DNA from 2 places in the Pseudomonas sp. RL_105y_Pfl2_101 genome. Region 2 is predicted to be linked to the other one. Evidence: predicted binding sites of a transcription regulator. Region 2 holds the regulator's gene; the other holds the start of a gene.

Region 1 (7,914 bases), on a different contig from region 2:
GCCTGTGCCGTTTGCACTTTGGCGAGGGTTTCACGAACCACTTCCTTGGCCAGGCAGGCACATTTGCCGCATTGGCTGGCTACGCCGGTGGCATGGCGGACTTCGCGATAGCTGCAGCAACCTTCGTAGATCGCTTCGCGGATTTGCCCGTCGGTGACGCCAGTGCAGAGGCATACGTACATAAGTAAGAACCGTCGCTGGTTGTGACTCAATTGGGATGGATCTTAATGTTAACGAGAATGATTGTCAAAGTTGTTTCTCAAGGTCTTGCGCCAGAGCGTTGCCAGGCTGACGAACGGTTTATCCAGGACGGCTGATGCGGCATGCAACCGGATGGCGATTTTTTGATGCCACCGAAAAACCGTTGAAGACAGTCCAAATGCGCGGTGTATGATGGTCGGCCCTTGCAAGCGGGTTCGTGTCACAGGGCTGTCGCCTGAGGGTGACAGGCTGGCCCGGACCTTGTTCTCACGCTATTACATCAGGAGATATCCAATGAGCGTACTCGTAGGCAAACAAGCCCCAGACTTCACCGTTCCAGCCGTCCTCGGCAACGGCGAAATCGTTGATAGCTTCACCCTGTCCTCGGCCATCAAAGGCAAATACGGCCTGGTGTTCTTCTATCCACTGGACTTCACCTTCGTCTGCCCGTCCGAGCTGATCGCACTGGATCACCGCATGGATGATTTCAAGGCGCGCAACGTCGAAGTGGTCGCTGTTTCGATCGACTCGCACTTCACCCACAACGCCTGGCGCAACACCCCGATCAACAATGGCGGTATCGGTCAGGTGAAATACACCATGGCTGCCGACATGAAGCACGAAATCGCCAAGGCCTATGATGTTGAGTCCGAAGGCGGCGTAGCCTTCCGTGGCGCGTTTCTGATCGACGACAAAGGCGTTGTCCGTTCGCAGATCATCAACGACCTGCCACTGGGTCGTAACATGGAAGAACTGATCCGTCTGGTCGACGCGCTGCAATTCCACGAAGAGCACGGCGAAGTCTGCCCGGCCAACTGGAAAAAAGGCGACAAGGGCATGACCGCTTCGCCTGAAGGCGTTGCTGCTTACCTGGGCGAGCACAGCGGCAAGCTGTAAGCGCACCCTGGCATAAAAAAACCGGCCCACGATGGCCGGTTTTTTTATGGGTGTGTAGGAGCTGCCGAGTGCAACGAGGCTGCGATTTTTCCTAAGCCAGTGAGTCCTGGGTGCAAGCCTAGATCAAAAGATCGCAGCCTGCGGCACTTCCTACAGGGCAGTCCCGCCTCGCCACAGCTGCGCTCTCTTAGTCGTCGAAATCCTGCCAGCCACCCATCTCTTTCCACCGGTTGACGATGCCGCAGAACAGCTCGGCGGTCTTCTCGGTGTCGTAACGGGCCGAGTGGGCTTCACGGCCATCGAAATCGATGTCGGCTGCCTGGCAGGCCTTGGCCAGGACGGTCTGGCCGTACGCCAGACCAGCCAGGGTCGCGGTGTCGAAGCTGGAGAACGGGTGGAACGGGTTGCGCTTCATGTCCAGGCGCGCGACGGCGGCGTTGAGGAAGCCCAGGTCGAAGCTGCTGTTGTGGCCGACCAGGATCGCTCGCTTGCACCCATTGGCCTTGAGCGCCTTGCGCACGCCACGGAAGATGTCGGTCAGGGCCGTTTCTTCGCTAACCGCCATGCGCAACGGGTGATCGAGCTTGATCCCGGTGAACTCCAGGGCTGCCGCTTCGACGTTGGCGCCTTCGAACGGTTCGACACGGAAGAAATAGGTGTGGTCGGGGAACACAAAGCCTTTTTCGTCCATACCAATGGTGGTCGCGGCGATTTCCAGCAAGGCGTCGGTGGCGGAGTTGAAACCGCCGGTTTCTACGTCGACGACCACCGGCAGGTAGCCACGGAACCGAGCAGCCATGGGGTGACGGGCGCCGCCCGAACCACCGTTGCCGTCCAGTTCGTCGTCGAAATGATCTTCACTCACGCGTTTTCCTCCAGCAGGCGCCAGCGCAGTTTTTCACCGGCGCGCAGCGGGATAACAGCCAGATCGCCGAGAGGCAGGCTGGCGGGGGCGGTCCACTCATCGCGGACCAGGGTAATACGATCGGTGTTCACCGGCAGGCCGTAGAAACGGGGGCCGTGCAGGCTGGCAAAACCTTCGAGTTTGTCCAGCGCGTTGCGCTGTTCGAACGCCTCGGCGTACATCTCGATGGCGGCATAGGCGGTGTAGCAACCGGCGCAACCGCAGGCCGCTTCCTTGGCGTGCTGGGCGTGGGGTGCCGAGTCGGTGCCGAGGAAAAACTTGGCGCTGCCGCTGGTGGCGGCGTCCAGCAGGGCTTCCTGGTGAGTGTTGCGCTTGAGGATCGGCAGGCAATAGAAGTGCGGCCGGATCCCGCCCACCAGCATGTGGTTGCGGTTGTATAACAGGTGATGGGCTGTAATGGTCGCGCCGACGTTGGCCGGGGCCTCGTTGACGAACTGCACGGCGTCGCCGGTGGTGATGTGTTCGAACACCACCTTGAGGGTCGGGAAGCGCTCCACGACGCGGCGCATGTGCTCGTCGATGAAGATTTTCTCGCGGTCGAACACGTCGACGTCGCCCCGGGTGACTTCACCGTGGATCAACAACGGCATGCCGACTTCGGCCATGGCCTCCAGCGCCGGGAAGATCTTGTCGATGCTGGTGACGCCGGAATCGGAGTTGGTGGTCGCGCCGGCCGGGTACAGCTTGGCGGCGTGGATGAAGCCGCTGGCCTTGGCCTCGCGGATCTCTTCGGGCTGGGTGCGGTCGGTGAGGTACAGCACCATCAGCGGTTCGAAGCGGCTGCCAGCCGGGCGTGCGGCGAGGATGCGCTGGCGATAGCCGTCGGCCTCAGCGGCATTGCGCACTGGCGGAACCAGGTTAGGCATGATGATTGCGCGCCCGAAGGTGCGCGCGACATCGGCGACGGTATGGGTCAACACAGCACCATCGCGAAGATGAATATGCCAGTCGTCGGGACGCAGCAGGGTCAGGCGGTCGGACATTGGGGGTCTTCCAGGCGGGTCAAACTGTGGGAATGCTACCGGAAAAGACCGATTCAGGCACCCGCTATCAAGTTCTGGCGCAACTTACCGATAGCTCCTACAGGTGTGCCACGAATCCGTGCAGTGCGCCGGACAGGCGTCATGCCCACAGCATGCGTCGATCTTTGTATAAAAGTCAGTGGAGCCTCCCGTGCGCCAGCGTTATCTAGCCTTGCTCAGTGTGTTTGCCAGCCTTCCCGCCATGGCGCTCACTTTCCAGACCCGTCTGGAGAGCATTGAGTGGACGGTCGAAGGCGACAAGTTCGAGTGCCGGTTGAGCCAGCCGGTCACTGATTTTGGCAGTGGCGAATTCGTACGCCGGGCGGGCGAACAGGCTACGTTTCGCCTCAAGACCTACAACCCGATGCTTGGCGGCGGTTCGGCAACCTTGCTGGCGGCCGCCGCACCGTGGCAACCGGGGCGGGGTGATGTCAACCTGGGTTCGGTCAGGATCGGTAGCGGTGACGTACTGTTCAACAGCTCCCAGGTCCAGGCCGGTCGCTTGATCAGTGGACTGATGGAAGGTCGCAGCCCTGTGGTGCGCCGCAACACCGAGGACGGGCGGGTTTCGGAAGTACGCCTGCTGCCGGTGCATTTCAGCAAGGCGTTCAATGACTACCAAGGCTGCGTGGCGAAACTGTTGCCGAAAAATTTCGAGCAGGTGAAGCTGACACATATCGGTTTCCCCGGCGAATCGGTCGAGCTCGATGCCCAGGCCAAGGCTCAGTTGCAGGTGATGCTCGACTTCATCAAGGCCGATCCGAGCGTCAATCATGTTGAGCTTGACGGCCACTCCGACAACAGCGGCAATCGCCTGACCAACCGTGAGCTGTCACGCCGACGGGCCCTGGCGGTCCAGGACTTCTTCAAGGCCAATGGCTTCCAGGAGTCGCAGATTACCCTGCGCTTCCACGGCGAGCGTTATCCCATGGTGCGGAACAGCAATGCCGCCAACCGTGCCAAGAATCGTCGTGTGGTCGTGCGCCTGGAGCGCGTGGCGCCGACCGAAGCGCCAGCACCGCAGGCACCTGCCGTGCAGCCCGCACCCACTGCGGCGCCTACCAAGGCTCCGGCGTCCACCGCGACGCCGGCCAAGTCACCCGCCGTCACGCCCGCTGGGACGACAGCGCGAACGTCCTGAGTCGATTTTTATCGTCGCACGCTCGACATAATCTGTCGCTTCGTCGTCATAAGCTGTCGCGCCCCTGTAAATTATTTGCGTTGGACGTTAGACTTCCCGGCTTTCCGTACAACCCGTGGAGTGATGGCATGGCGGACGTAAACAAGGTCGTTCTGGCGTATTCCGGCGGCCTGGACACTTCGGTGATCCTCAAGTGGCTGCAGGACACTTATAACTGCGAAGTGGTGACCTTCACCGCTGACCTGGGGCAGGGCGAAGAAGTCGAGCCTGCACGCGCCAAGGCCCAGGCCATGGGCGTCAAAGAGATCTACATCGATGACCTGCGCGAAGAATTCGTCCGCGACTTCGTGTTCCCGATGTTCCGCGCCAACACCGTTTACGAAGGCGAGTACCTGCTGGGTACGTCCATCGCCCGTCCGTTAATCGCCAAGCGCCTGATCGAAATCGCCAACGAAACCGGCGCCGATGCCATTTCCCATGGCGCCACCGGCAAAGGCAACGACCAGGTGCGTTTCGAACTGGGTGCCTATGCCCTCAAGCCGGGCGTGAAAGTCATTGCCCCGTGGCGTGAATGGGACTTGCTGTCCCGTGAAAAACTGATGGACTACGCCGAGAAGCACGCGATTCCGATCGAGCGCCACGGCAAGAAAAAATCCCCGTACTCGATGGATGCCAACCTGCTGCACATCTCCTATGAAGGCGGCGTGCTGGAAGACACCTGGACCGAGCACGAAGAAGACATGTGGCGCTGGACCGTCTCCCCGGAGAAGGCTCCTGATACCCCGCAATACCTGGAGTTGACCTATCGCAATGGCGATATCGTCGCACTCGACGGCGTGGACATGAGCCCGGCCACCGTGCTGGCGACTCTGAACCGCATCGGTGGCGAACACGGCATCGGTCGCCTGGACATCGTCGAGAACCGCTATGTGGGCATGAAGTCCCGCGGCTGCTACGAAACCCCGGGCGGCACCATCATGCTGCGCGCCCACCGGGCGATCGAGTCGATCACCCTGGACCGCGAAGTGGCTCACCTCAAAGACGAGTTGATGCCCAAGTACGCCAGCCTGATCTACACCGGCTACTGGTGGAGCCCAGAGCGTCTGATGCTGCAACAGATGATCGACGCCTCCCAGACCAACGTGAACGGTGTCGTGCGCCTGAAGCTGTACAAGGGCAACGTGATTGTGACCGGACGCAAGTCCGACGACTCGCTGTTCGATGCCAACATCGCGACCTTCGAAGAAGACGGCGGTGCCTACAACCAGGCTGACGCGGCCGGCTTCATCAAGCTCAATGCGCTGCGCATGCGCATCGCGGCGAACAAGGGTCGCAAGCTGTTCTGACCCTGATGACGTGAAAACGGCCTGCCATGAGCAGGCCGTTTTTTTTTGCGCTTTTTTTGTGTGTGGCCTTTGCTGCGGCGCTGCCCCCGATCGCTCATTCATCCTGTCCGCGCGTTGCCTGGTCTGCGTTGCTGTAGATGATGTACACGACGATGCTGGCTTGTTTCAAATGTCTTGATCGACAGGTCTCGATCGGGCGTTTCGATTGGCTGCATACGATACAGAGGGTGTCTGGTTCGCGCCTGCGTCGATGAAAGCGTATCACCAGCAGTGCGTTGGCCTCGTCCGTCCGACCTAGCTGTCGTTTGCGTCGACAGGGCGAATCATTCATGGACTTTATGAAGTGTTTGCTCTTGCTAAAATCCGACGGTGAATACAAGGAACGATAATTGAAGTTGAGCGTTATGAAAAAAAGCAGCAGTAGATAAAAAGGAAAGCTGATCAGGAACCAGAGATAATATTCACGATCCTGATCATCCAGAAAGGGCAGGGAAATCGCTGCGGAAGTTTCGGATAAAGTTGCGAATATGGCGATGAGGGTCATGGGGTTGGTTATGGTCTTCAAAGGTTTGTTCATGGTTAATGCTCATGGAGTGTTTGTGCTCGGTGAGTGGGTTGGAAAGTAGTTGTCCATGCCAAATAAAATATTGGCGCGGTCCAGTGGCTGCCCATGTTGGATGTCAGGTGCCTGAGTGTGTTTTATATATGATTCCCCCGCCCTAAGTGAGTGGAAGGCAGTTTTAAGAGTAAATAATTCAGTTACTTTCTATGAGTGAGGAGATTTTCAAAGGGTTGGCCATAGGTGGGTGTGGCGGTGAAAGAACGCATTGTTCACAGGGTTGTCGGATTGTTAAGAAAGGTCATTCCTTCTCTGTAAAAAATCCATGACACATTTTTTCTGCGGCGATTTGTAGGAATTTTCTGTATAGCTTGTAGGTTCTGTCTCTCGGTGCAAGTGTTCAGGGGGGGGCGGCATGCCAAGGTAGAAATGACTAGGCTATTGTGCGTGCTCTAAAAATTCGAACAGCGAAGTTGGATTTGCCCATGAATAAAGTGCTGATCGTGGATGATCATCCCGTCATTCGTCTTGCTGTACGTTTGCTGATGGAGCGTCATGGTTATGAAGTCGTTGCCGAAACCGATAATGGCGTCGATGCGTTACAGTTTGCTCGCGAACTTATGCCCGATATTGTCATTCTTGATATCGGTATTCCGAAGTTGGACGGATTGGAAGTCATTGCTCGCCTGACGGCCATTCCATCACCCATGAAAGTGTTGGTGCTGACTTCCCAGGCGCCGGGACATTTTTCGATGCGTTGCATGCAGACGGGGGCGGCGGGGTATGTATGCAAGCAACAGGATCTTACCGAGTTACTGAGTGCAATAAAGGCGGTACTGTCCGGTTACAGTTACTTTCCCAACCAGGCATTGCATACGGTGCGGTCGAGTCTGGGTAATGCCAGTGAGTCGGATATGGTCGATCGACTATCAGGGCGGGAAATGATGGTCTTGCAGCAACTGGCGCGCGGAAAGACCAACAAGGAGATCGCCGATGGAATGTTCTTGAGCAACAAGACCGTCAGTACCTACAAGACGCGCCTGTTATTGAAACTCAATGCCCGTTCGCTGGTCGACCTGATCGAACTGGCGCAGCGCAATGGGTTGGTGTGAGGTTTCGGGTCACGCGTACTCAGTAAAAAGCCTCCATCAGGGAGGCTTTTACGTGTCAGAGGTCAAAGTCATAATCGGCCAGTTGCTTCTGCAGGCGACGCTCTTCCAGCAGGTTATCAATGGTGCGGCGCTTGCTCAGGTTGGTTTTCGCCACTTCCGCGACCACAGGTTCGACGTCGTCGGCCTCAGCGGCGATGAATTCGTCTTCTACATCCAGTTGTTCTTTGCCAGCACTCATGGGTTCGACTCCAGGCTAAGACTGCCATTGGCGCTCCTTATATCGATAAACCACGGGCGGGTAAAAAAGATTTTTTCAATCGAAGGATCGATAAAAGCAATGGCGCCTCAATCGTCGGAGGTCTTGTGCTTGTATTCGCATAAATCTTCGATTCGGCAGCTGCCGCAGCGAGGCTTGCGCGCCAGGCAAACGTAGCGCCCGTGAAGGATGAGCCAGTGATGGGAGTCCAGCAGGAAATCCTTGGGAACAAATTTCATCAGTTTATTCTCGACCTCCACCACGTTTTTACCGGGGGCCAGCCCGGTGCGGTTGCTGACGCGGAAAATGTGGGTGTCGACCGCCATGGTCAACTGCCGAAACGCGGTATTGAGCACGACGTTGGCGGTTTTGCGGCCGACCCCCGGAAGGGCTTCCAGCGCCTCACGAGTCTGAGGGACCTCACTGCCGTGGCGCTCGATCAGCAGGCGGCAGGT
Region 2 (7,914 bases):
GCCGGATGAACCCGGCCAGCGGCCTTAAGCGGATGTTTTCCACGAATGCCTTGATGGAGTTGCTCAAGGCTCTTGGGAAATTCTTGCTGATTCTCTTCGTCGCGTTAACGGTCTTACAAGCCGACATCGACGACCTGCTGCGCATCGCCCATGAGCCCCTCGAGCAAGCCATTATCCATAGCGTGCAATTGGTCGGTTGGAGTGCGTTGTGGATGGCTTGCGGCCTGATCCTGATCGCCGCCATCGACGTGCCGATCCAGCTGTATCAGAGCAAGCAGAAGCTGTTGATGACCAAGCAGGAAGTGCGCGACGAGCACAAGGACGCGGAGGGCAAGCCGGAGGTCAAGCAGCGCATTCGTCAATTGCAGCGCGAGGTCTCTCAGCGGCGGATGATGGCGGCAATCCCTGATGCTGATGTGGTCATCACCAACCCGACTCACTACGCCGTCGCCCTCAAGTACGACCCCGAAAAAGGCAACGCTCCCGTGTTGTTGGCCAAGGGCAGCGACTTCCTGGCGCTGAAGATCCGTGAGATCGCCGTGGCCAATGAGGTGATGCTGCTCGAGTCCCCAGCACTGGCGCGATCGATTTACTACTCCACCGAACTCGACCAGGAAATCCCCGGAGGCCTGTACCTGGCCGTGGCCCAGGTGCTGGCCTACGTCTACCAGATCCGCCAACACCGCGCCGGCAAGGGCAAACGCCCCGAACCGCTCAAGGATCTGCCGATCCCGCCGGATTTGCGGCGTGATTCCTGAATGCCGGATGAAGTACCTGTGGGGGCGAGCCTGCTTGCGAATGCGGTGACCCGGTCGATACAGGTGTCGACTGACAAACCGCTATCGCGAGCAGGCTCGCTCCCACAGGGTTAAAGTCGCCTCGACCCTTCTATTTCAGCCGTTGGCAAAAGTTGGAAGGCTTCTTGCAATACCCCGTCTGCGCCCCCTCCGGGCGTCAAAAGTTTGCTTCACAGGAACGGGGAATATTGGTGGATCGCTCTCAGTTATTCAGCACCGCACGCAACAACGTAGCAGACCTCAGCCGAGGTAATGTGGGCGTGCCGCTGTTGCTGCTGGTCATGCTCGCCATGATGATGCTGCCGGTGCCGCCGTTCCTGCTGGACGTGTTCTTCACGTTTAACATCGCCTTGTCGATCGTCGTGCTGCTGGTGTGTGTCTACGCCCTGCGACCACTGGACTTCGGGGTGTTCCCGACCATTTTGCTGGTGGCGACGCTCATGCGTCTGGCGCTGAACGTGGCGTCCACCCGCGTTGTGATGATCCATGGTCATGAGGGCCACGAGGCTGCCGGTAAGGTGATCCAAGCCTTCGGTGAGGTGGTGATCGGCGGCAACTACGTGGTCGGCATCGTGGTCTTCGCCATCTTGATGATCATCAACTTCGTCGTGGTGACCAAGGGCGCCGGGCGGATTTCCGAGGTGAGTGCGCGCTTTACCCTCGACGCGATGCCCGGCAAACAAATGGCGATCGACGCCGACCTCAACGCTGGGCTGATCGACCAGAGCCAGGCCAAGCTGCGTCGTCAGGAAGTGGCCCAGGAAGCCGAGTTCTACGGTTCCATGGACGGTGCCAGCAAGTTCGTACGCGGTGACGCCATCGCCGGTTTGCTGATTCTGTTCATCAACCTGATCGGTGGCATGGCTGTCGGCATCTTCCAGCACAACATGACGTTCGGCGGCGCCGGCAAGGTCTACGCCTTGTTGACCATCGGTGACGGTTTGGTGGCGCAATTGCCATCACTGTTGTTATCTACAGCTGCGGCGATCATGGTGACCCGTGCTTCGGGTTCCGAAGACATGGGCAAGCAGATCGGCCGGCAAATGTTCGCCTCGCCCAAGGCCCTGGCGGTTGCCGCCGGTCTGATGGCGGTGATGGGCCTGGTGCCGGGCATGCCGCACTTTTCCTTCCTGAGCATGGCTGCTCTGGCGGCTGGCGGCGCCTACCTGTTCTGGAAAAAACAGAACGTGCAGAAAGTCCAGGCCCTGCAAGAGGTCAAGCGCCAGCAGGAACTGCTGCCGTCGCCGGCCCGCGCCATGGAAACCAAGGAGCTGGGCTGGGATGACGTGACACCAATCGACATGATCGGCCTGGAAGTCGGTTATCGCCTGATTCCATTGGTCGACCGCAACCAGGGTGGTCAGTTGCTGGCGCGGATCAAGGGGGTGCGCAAGAAGCTCTCCCAAGACCTGGGCTTTCTGATGCCTACTGTGCATATCCGCGACAACCTCGACCTAGCGCCGAGCGCCTATCGCCTGACCTTGATGGGGGTGATCCTGGCCGAAGCCGAGATCTATCCCGACCGCGAATTGGCGATCAACCCCGGACAGGTCTACGGCAGCCTCAACGGCATCACCGCCAAGGATCCGGCTTTCGGCCTGGAAGCGGTGTGGATCGAAGTCAGCCAGCGGGCCCAGGCGCAGTCCCTCGGCTACACCGTGGTGGACGCCAGTACGGTGGTGGCGACCCACTTGAACCAGATCCTGTACAAGCACTCCAGCGAGCTGATCGGCCACGAAGAAGTCCAGCAACTCCTGCAAGTGCTGGCCAAAGGCTCGCCGAAGCTGGCTGAAGAGCTGGTGCCGGGTGTGGTTTCGTTGTCGCAGTTGCTCAAGGTGCTGCAGGCGCTGTTGGCCGAACAGGTGCCCGTGCGCGATATACGCAGTATTGCCGAGGCTATCGCCAACAACGCCTCCAAGAGTCAAGATACCGCCGCCCTGGTGGCTGCGGTTCGGGTCGGGGTGTCCCGCGCAATCGTCCAAAGTATTGTAGGTACTGAGTCTGAGCTGCCTGTGATCACCTTGGAACCAAGGTTGGAACAGATATTGCTCAATAGTCTGCAGAAGGCAGGACAAGGCTCGGAAGAGGGTGTTCTGCTGGAGCCAAGCATGGCCGAGAAGCTGCAGCGTTCGCTGATCGAAGCAGCCCAGCGGCAAGAGATGCAAGGCCAGCCGGTGATCCTGCTGGTGGCCGGTCCGATTCGCGCGATGCTCTCGCGATTCGGCCGCCTCGCGGTCCCGGGGCTGCATGTGCTGGCGTACCAGGAAATACCGGACAACAAGCAAGTGACCATCGTTGCGACAGTAGGGCCCAACGGCTGAGGTAGTGGTTTATGCAAGTGAAGCGTTTTTTCGCCGCCGATATGCGTCAGGCCATGAAGCTGGTTCGTGACGAGCTGGGCGCTGAAGCGGCCATCATCGGTAATCGCCGGATCGCTGGCGGTGTCGAGCTGACGGCGGCTCTGGATTACAAATTGTCGGCGCTGGCTCCACGGGTTCCGAACATGGAGCTCGAAGACGAGCTGCGCAAGACCCAATCGCGCATCGCCAGCGCCCAGGCCGAACTGAGCCTGCGCAGCAGCGAAGGCGAGGGCGGGGCAGGTATCAATCGTCAATTGTTCGCCGGTCAGCCGCTGACGGCCGGCCTGCCGTTGACCGCTGCCGAACCGCTGATCGAGCAGGCCCACGCCGAACCGCGTCGTCCTGAGCCGGCGCCCGCGGCGCCTGCCCGGGGTGTCGATCCGCGCGCCCTGGACTCGATGCGCTTTGAACTCAACAGCCTGCGCGAGCTGATGGAAGTCCAGCTCGGCTCCCTGGCCTGGAACCAGCTGCAAGGCAGCCGTCCAGCCCAGGCCAACCTGTGGCGTCGTCTGCAACGCATCGGCCTGTCCGGCCCATTGTCCCGGGACCTGCTGGCGTTGATCAATGGTATCGAAGAACCACGCCAGGCCTGGCGCATGTTGCTGGCGCACCTGGCGCGGATGATCGCGACCCCGGAAGTCGAGCCGCTGGAAGAAGGCGGGGTGATTGCCATGGTCGGTCCTGCCGGCATGGGCAAGACCACCACCCTGGCCAAGCTCGCCGCCCGTTATGTACTCAAGTACGGCGCCCAGAGCATTGCCCTGGTGAGCATGGACAGTTTTCGCATCGGTGCCCAGGAGCAACTCAAGACCCTCGGCCGGATCCTCAATGTGTCCGTGACCCATGTGGATCCGGGCCAGTCCCTGGCCCAGGCGTTGGAGCCGCTGCTGCGCAAACGCGTCGTGCTGATCGATACCGCAGGCCTGCAAGCCAGCGATCCGGCCCTGCGCATGCAGCTCGAAAGTCTGGCCGGACGAGGCATCAAGTCAAAAAATTATCTCGTGTTGGCAACCACCAGCCAAAAACAGGTTCTAACCGCCGCATACCACAGCTACAAACGCTGCGGGCTGGCCGGCTGCATCCTGACTAAACTGGACGAAACGGCAAGCCTGGGCGAGGTGTTGAGCCTGGCGATCGGTCATGAACTACCGGTGGCCTACCTGACCGACGGGCCGCGGATCCCGGATGATTTGCATCTGCCGCGCCGTCATCAACTGGTCAGTCGTGCCGTGAGTGTGCAAATGCAGGAAGAACCCAGCGAAGAAGCCATGGCTGATATGTTCGCTGATATCTACCACAGCCCGACCAAGCAGGTCGGCTGAGGTAATCATGAATATTTTTTGTACCTACATCGATGGTCTGCCATGCATTGTTCCGTATGCGAACGCGCAGCCAGTAATGTGGCCTCCGTCTAAGTAAGACAAGGTAAAGAACGAACATGGGCAGCATGCATCCCGTACAGGTGATCGCGGTGACCGGCGGCAAAGGTGGCGTCGGGAAGACTAACGTGTCAGTGAATTTGTCCCTGGCTCTGGCAGAGCTTGGCCGACGGGTCATGCTGCTGGACGCCGACCTGGGCCTGGCGAACGTCGACGTGTTGTTGGGGCTTACACCCAAACGCACGCTGGCGGACGTGATTGAAGGGCGCTGTGAGCTGCGCGACGTGTTGTTGCAGGGGCCGGGCGGGATTCGCATCGTGCCGGCTGCCTCAGGCACCCAGAGCATGGTTCACCTGACCCCGGCCCAGCACGCGGGCCTGATCCAGGCTTTCAGCGACATTGGCGACAATCTCGATGTGCTGGTGATCGACACCGCGGCCGGTATCGGTGACTCGGTCGTCAGTTTCGTGCGCGCGGCCCAGGAAGTGCTGCTGGTGGTCTGCGACGAACCGACGTCCATCACCGACGCCTACGCCCTGATCAAGTTGCTTAACCGCGACTATGGCATGAACCGCTTCCGCGTCCTGGCCAACATGGCCCAGAGCCCGCAGGAAGGACGCAACCTGTTCGCCAAGTTGACAAAGGTCACGGATCGCTTCCTGGACGTCGCCCTACAATACGTCGGCGCAGTGCCTTACGACGAAAGCGTACGCAAGGCCGTCCAGAAGCAACGTGCCGTTTATGAAGCTTTTCCACGTTCCAAATGCGCGCTGGCGTTCAAGGCCATCGCCCAGAAGGTCGATACCTGGCCACTGCCGGCCAACCCTCGCGGGCATTTGGAATTTTTCGTCGAGCGTCTTGTGCAACAAACAGCAGGGCCCGTGCTATGACAGCCAGCGGTTACAACCATCTCTACAAGAAATCGGCACGGGACGCCCAATACGAATTGATCGAGCGCTACGCGCCACTGGTCAAGCGTATCGCCTATCACTTGCTGGCGCGGTTGCCGGCCAGTGTCCAGGTTGAAGACTTGATCCAGGCGGGCATGATCGGCCTGCTCGAAGTGTCGAACAAATACGACGCGAGCAAGGGCGCGAGTTTCGAGACGTATGCCGGTATTCGCATTCGCGGCGCCATGCTCGATGAAGTCCGCAAGGGCGATTGGGCGCCGCGTTCGGTACACCGCAATACCCGCATGGTCAGTGATGCAATTCGTGCAATTGAAGCTAAAACCGGGCGTGACGCTAAAGATCACGAGGTTGCGGCCGAACTCCAGTTAAGTCTCGACGATTATTACGGGATTTTGAACGATACCTTGGGCAGCCGCCTGTTCAGTTTCGACGACCTGTTACAGGACGGCGAACACGAAGGGCTGCACGAGGATAACGCGAGTGCTCACATGGAGCCGTCGCGTGACCTGGAAGATGAACGTTTCCAGAGTGCGCTGGCGGATGCGATTGCCAATTTGCCGGAGCGTGAGCGACTGGTCTTGGCGCTGTACTACGACGAAGAGCTGAACCTCAAGGAAATCGGTGAGGTGTTGGGGGTCAGCGAATCGCGGGTCAGCCAGTTACACAGCCAGTGCGCGGCCCGTTTGCGGGGGCGTTTGGGGGAGTGGCGAGCGCGTTGACGGGCAGTGTGGGGACACTGCGAACGAGGCTGGCCTGGCAGGTGCTGTGCCAGTCTCCATCTGTTGTGCTCCAGACCGTTGTCGAGTGTTGTGCCGGATTGATTGAAATGGCGCGTCCAGGTGCTGGGCGCGTTTAAGACTGCTTGGAGGTCGAATTGGACAAGAACATGAAAATCCTCATCGTTGATGACTTCTCAACGATGCGGCGGATCATAAAAAACCTGTTGCGTGACCTTGGGTTCACCAATACGGTCGAGGCGGATGATGGCATCACAGCCATTCCGGTCCTCAACAGCGGGAGCATCGACTTTCTAGTGACTGACTGGAACATGCCCGGCATGACCGGTATCGACTTGCTGCGTCATGTGCGCGCCGACGAAAAGCTTAAGCATCTTCCGGTGCTGATGGTCACTGCCGAAGCCAAGCGCGAGCAGATCATCGAAGCGGCCCAGGCCGGTGTAAACGGCTATGTGGTCAAACCCTTCACGGCCCAGGCGTTGAAAGAGAAGATCGAAAAAATCTTCGAACGCATCGGTTAACGGCGCCACGGGGGAGCTATGGACAACGAATCTTCAATGGGTGATTTCGAATCAACCCTGAAAAAACATGCCCGCGAACTGGTCGACAGCCTTGAAAAAGGTCGCTTTGGCGATGCGGTTCAAATGATCCATGAGCTCAACCAGACCCGTGACCGCGGTCTGTATCAGGAGGTGGGCAAGCTCACGCGTGAATTGCACAGCGCGATTGTCAATTTCCAGATCGACCCGAATATGCCGCAGGCCGAGGAGGTCTCGCAGATCACCGACGCCACCGAGCGTCTGGGTTATGTGGTCAAACTGACCGAGGCTGCGGCCAACCGCACCATGGACCTGGTGGAGAGCGCAACGCCGCTGGTCAATGGCCTGAGCGAAGAAGCCCAGGCCTTGAGCACCGACTGGGGGCGGTTCATGCGGCGCGAAGTCGGCGCCGAAGAGTTTCGGGAGCTGGCCCGTCGGGTCGACGGTTTCCTGACGCGCAGCGGCACCGAGAACCGCGCCGTGGCAAGTAATCTCAACGACATTCTGCTGGCCCAGGACTATCAGGACCTGACCGGCCAGGTGATCAAGCGTGTGACCCAACTGGTCACCGAAGTGGAAAGCAACCTGCTCAAACTGGTGTTGATGGCTAGCCAGGTCGACCGCTTTGCGGGCATCGAACACGACCGTGAAGCGATGCTTGCTGAAAAAGATCCACAAAAACATCTCTCTCAGGGTGAAGGTCCGCAAATTCATGCCGATAAAAGAGAAGACGTTATGTCCGGTCAGGACGATGTGGACGATTTGCTGTCCAGCCTTGGATTTTGAGTTTTAGCCCTATTTGGAGCAGCCACTAATGAGCTTCGGCGCCGATGAAGAGATCCTTCAGGATTTCCTGGTTGAGGCCGGCGAGATTCTAGAGCAACTGTCCGAACAGCTGGTCGAGCTGGAAAGCCGACCAGATGATGCGGATCTGCTCAATGCAATTTTTCGCGGTTTCCACACTGTAAAAGGAGGCGCCGGCTTCCTCCAGCTCAATGAGCTGGTGGAGTGCTGTCACATTGCCGAGAACGTGTTCGACATCCTGCGCAAGGGTGAGCGTCGCGTTGATTCGGAGTTGATGGACGTGGTGCTTGAAGCGCTGGATGCAGTCAACAGTATGTTCAGCGAAGTGCGTGAGCGCTCGCCGATTACGGCTGCCACCCCCGAGTTGCTCGCCGCGCTGTCGCGCTT

The links. Region 2 encodes FliA, which starts transcription of late flagellar genes. Its sites were predicted from a motif close to CTAAAGTTTNNNNNNNNNNNGCCGNTAA; they were not measured.
Region 1: a site for FliA is predicted at 3,073-3,100, ahead of AACY31_RS09460 (flagellar protein MotY). Genes of this name have one in related genera too.

What each region holds. Positions count from the first base shown of each region.
Region 1 is NZ_CAXAPG010000006.1:68,030-75,943, forward strand. Features, by position in the region: gene AACY31_RS09440 (bacterioferritin-associated ferredoxin) at 1-182, opposite strand, end outside; gene AACY31_RS09445 (peroxiredoxin) at 496-1,098, shown strand; gene rnt (ribonuclease T) at 1,286-1,963, opposite strand; gene pyrC (dihydroorotase) at 1,960-3,006, opposite strand; gene AACY31_RS09460 (flagellar protein MotY) at 3,197-4,186, shown strand; gene AACY31_RS09465 (argininosuccinate synthase) at 4,315-5,532, shown strand; partial or broken gene AACY31_RS09470 (hypothetical protein) at 5,852-6,109, opposite strand; gene AACY31_RS09475 (response regulator transcription factor) at 6,577-7,203, shown strand; gene AACY31_RS09480 (PA3496 family putative envelope integrity protein) at 7,259-7,441, opposite strand; gene nth (endonuclease III) at 7,549-7,914, opposite strand, start outside.
Region 2 is NZ_CAXAPG010000010.1:110,018-117,931, reverse strand. Features, by position in the region: gene flhB (flagellar biosynthesis protein FlhB) at 1-758, shown strand, start outside; gene flhA (flagellar biosynthesis protein FlhA) at 989-3,118, shown strand; gene flhF (flagellar biosynthesis protein FlhF) at 3,130-4,479, shown strand; gene fleN (flagellar synthesis regulator FleN) at 4,596-5,426, shown strand; gene fliA (RNA polymerase sigma factor FliA) at 5,423-6,166, shown strand; gene AACY31_RS14060 (chemotaxis response regulator CheY) at 6,334-6,705, shown strand; gene AACY31_RS14055 (protein phosphatase CheZ) at 6,724-7,509, shown strand; gene AACY31_RS14050 (chemotaxis protein CheA) at 7,538-7,914, shown strand, end outside.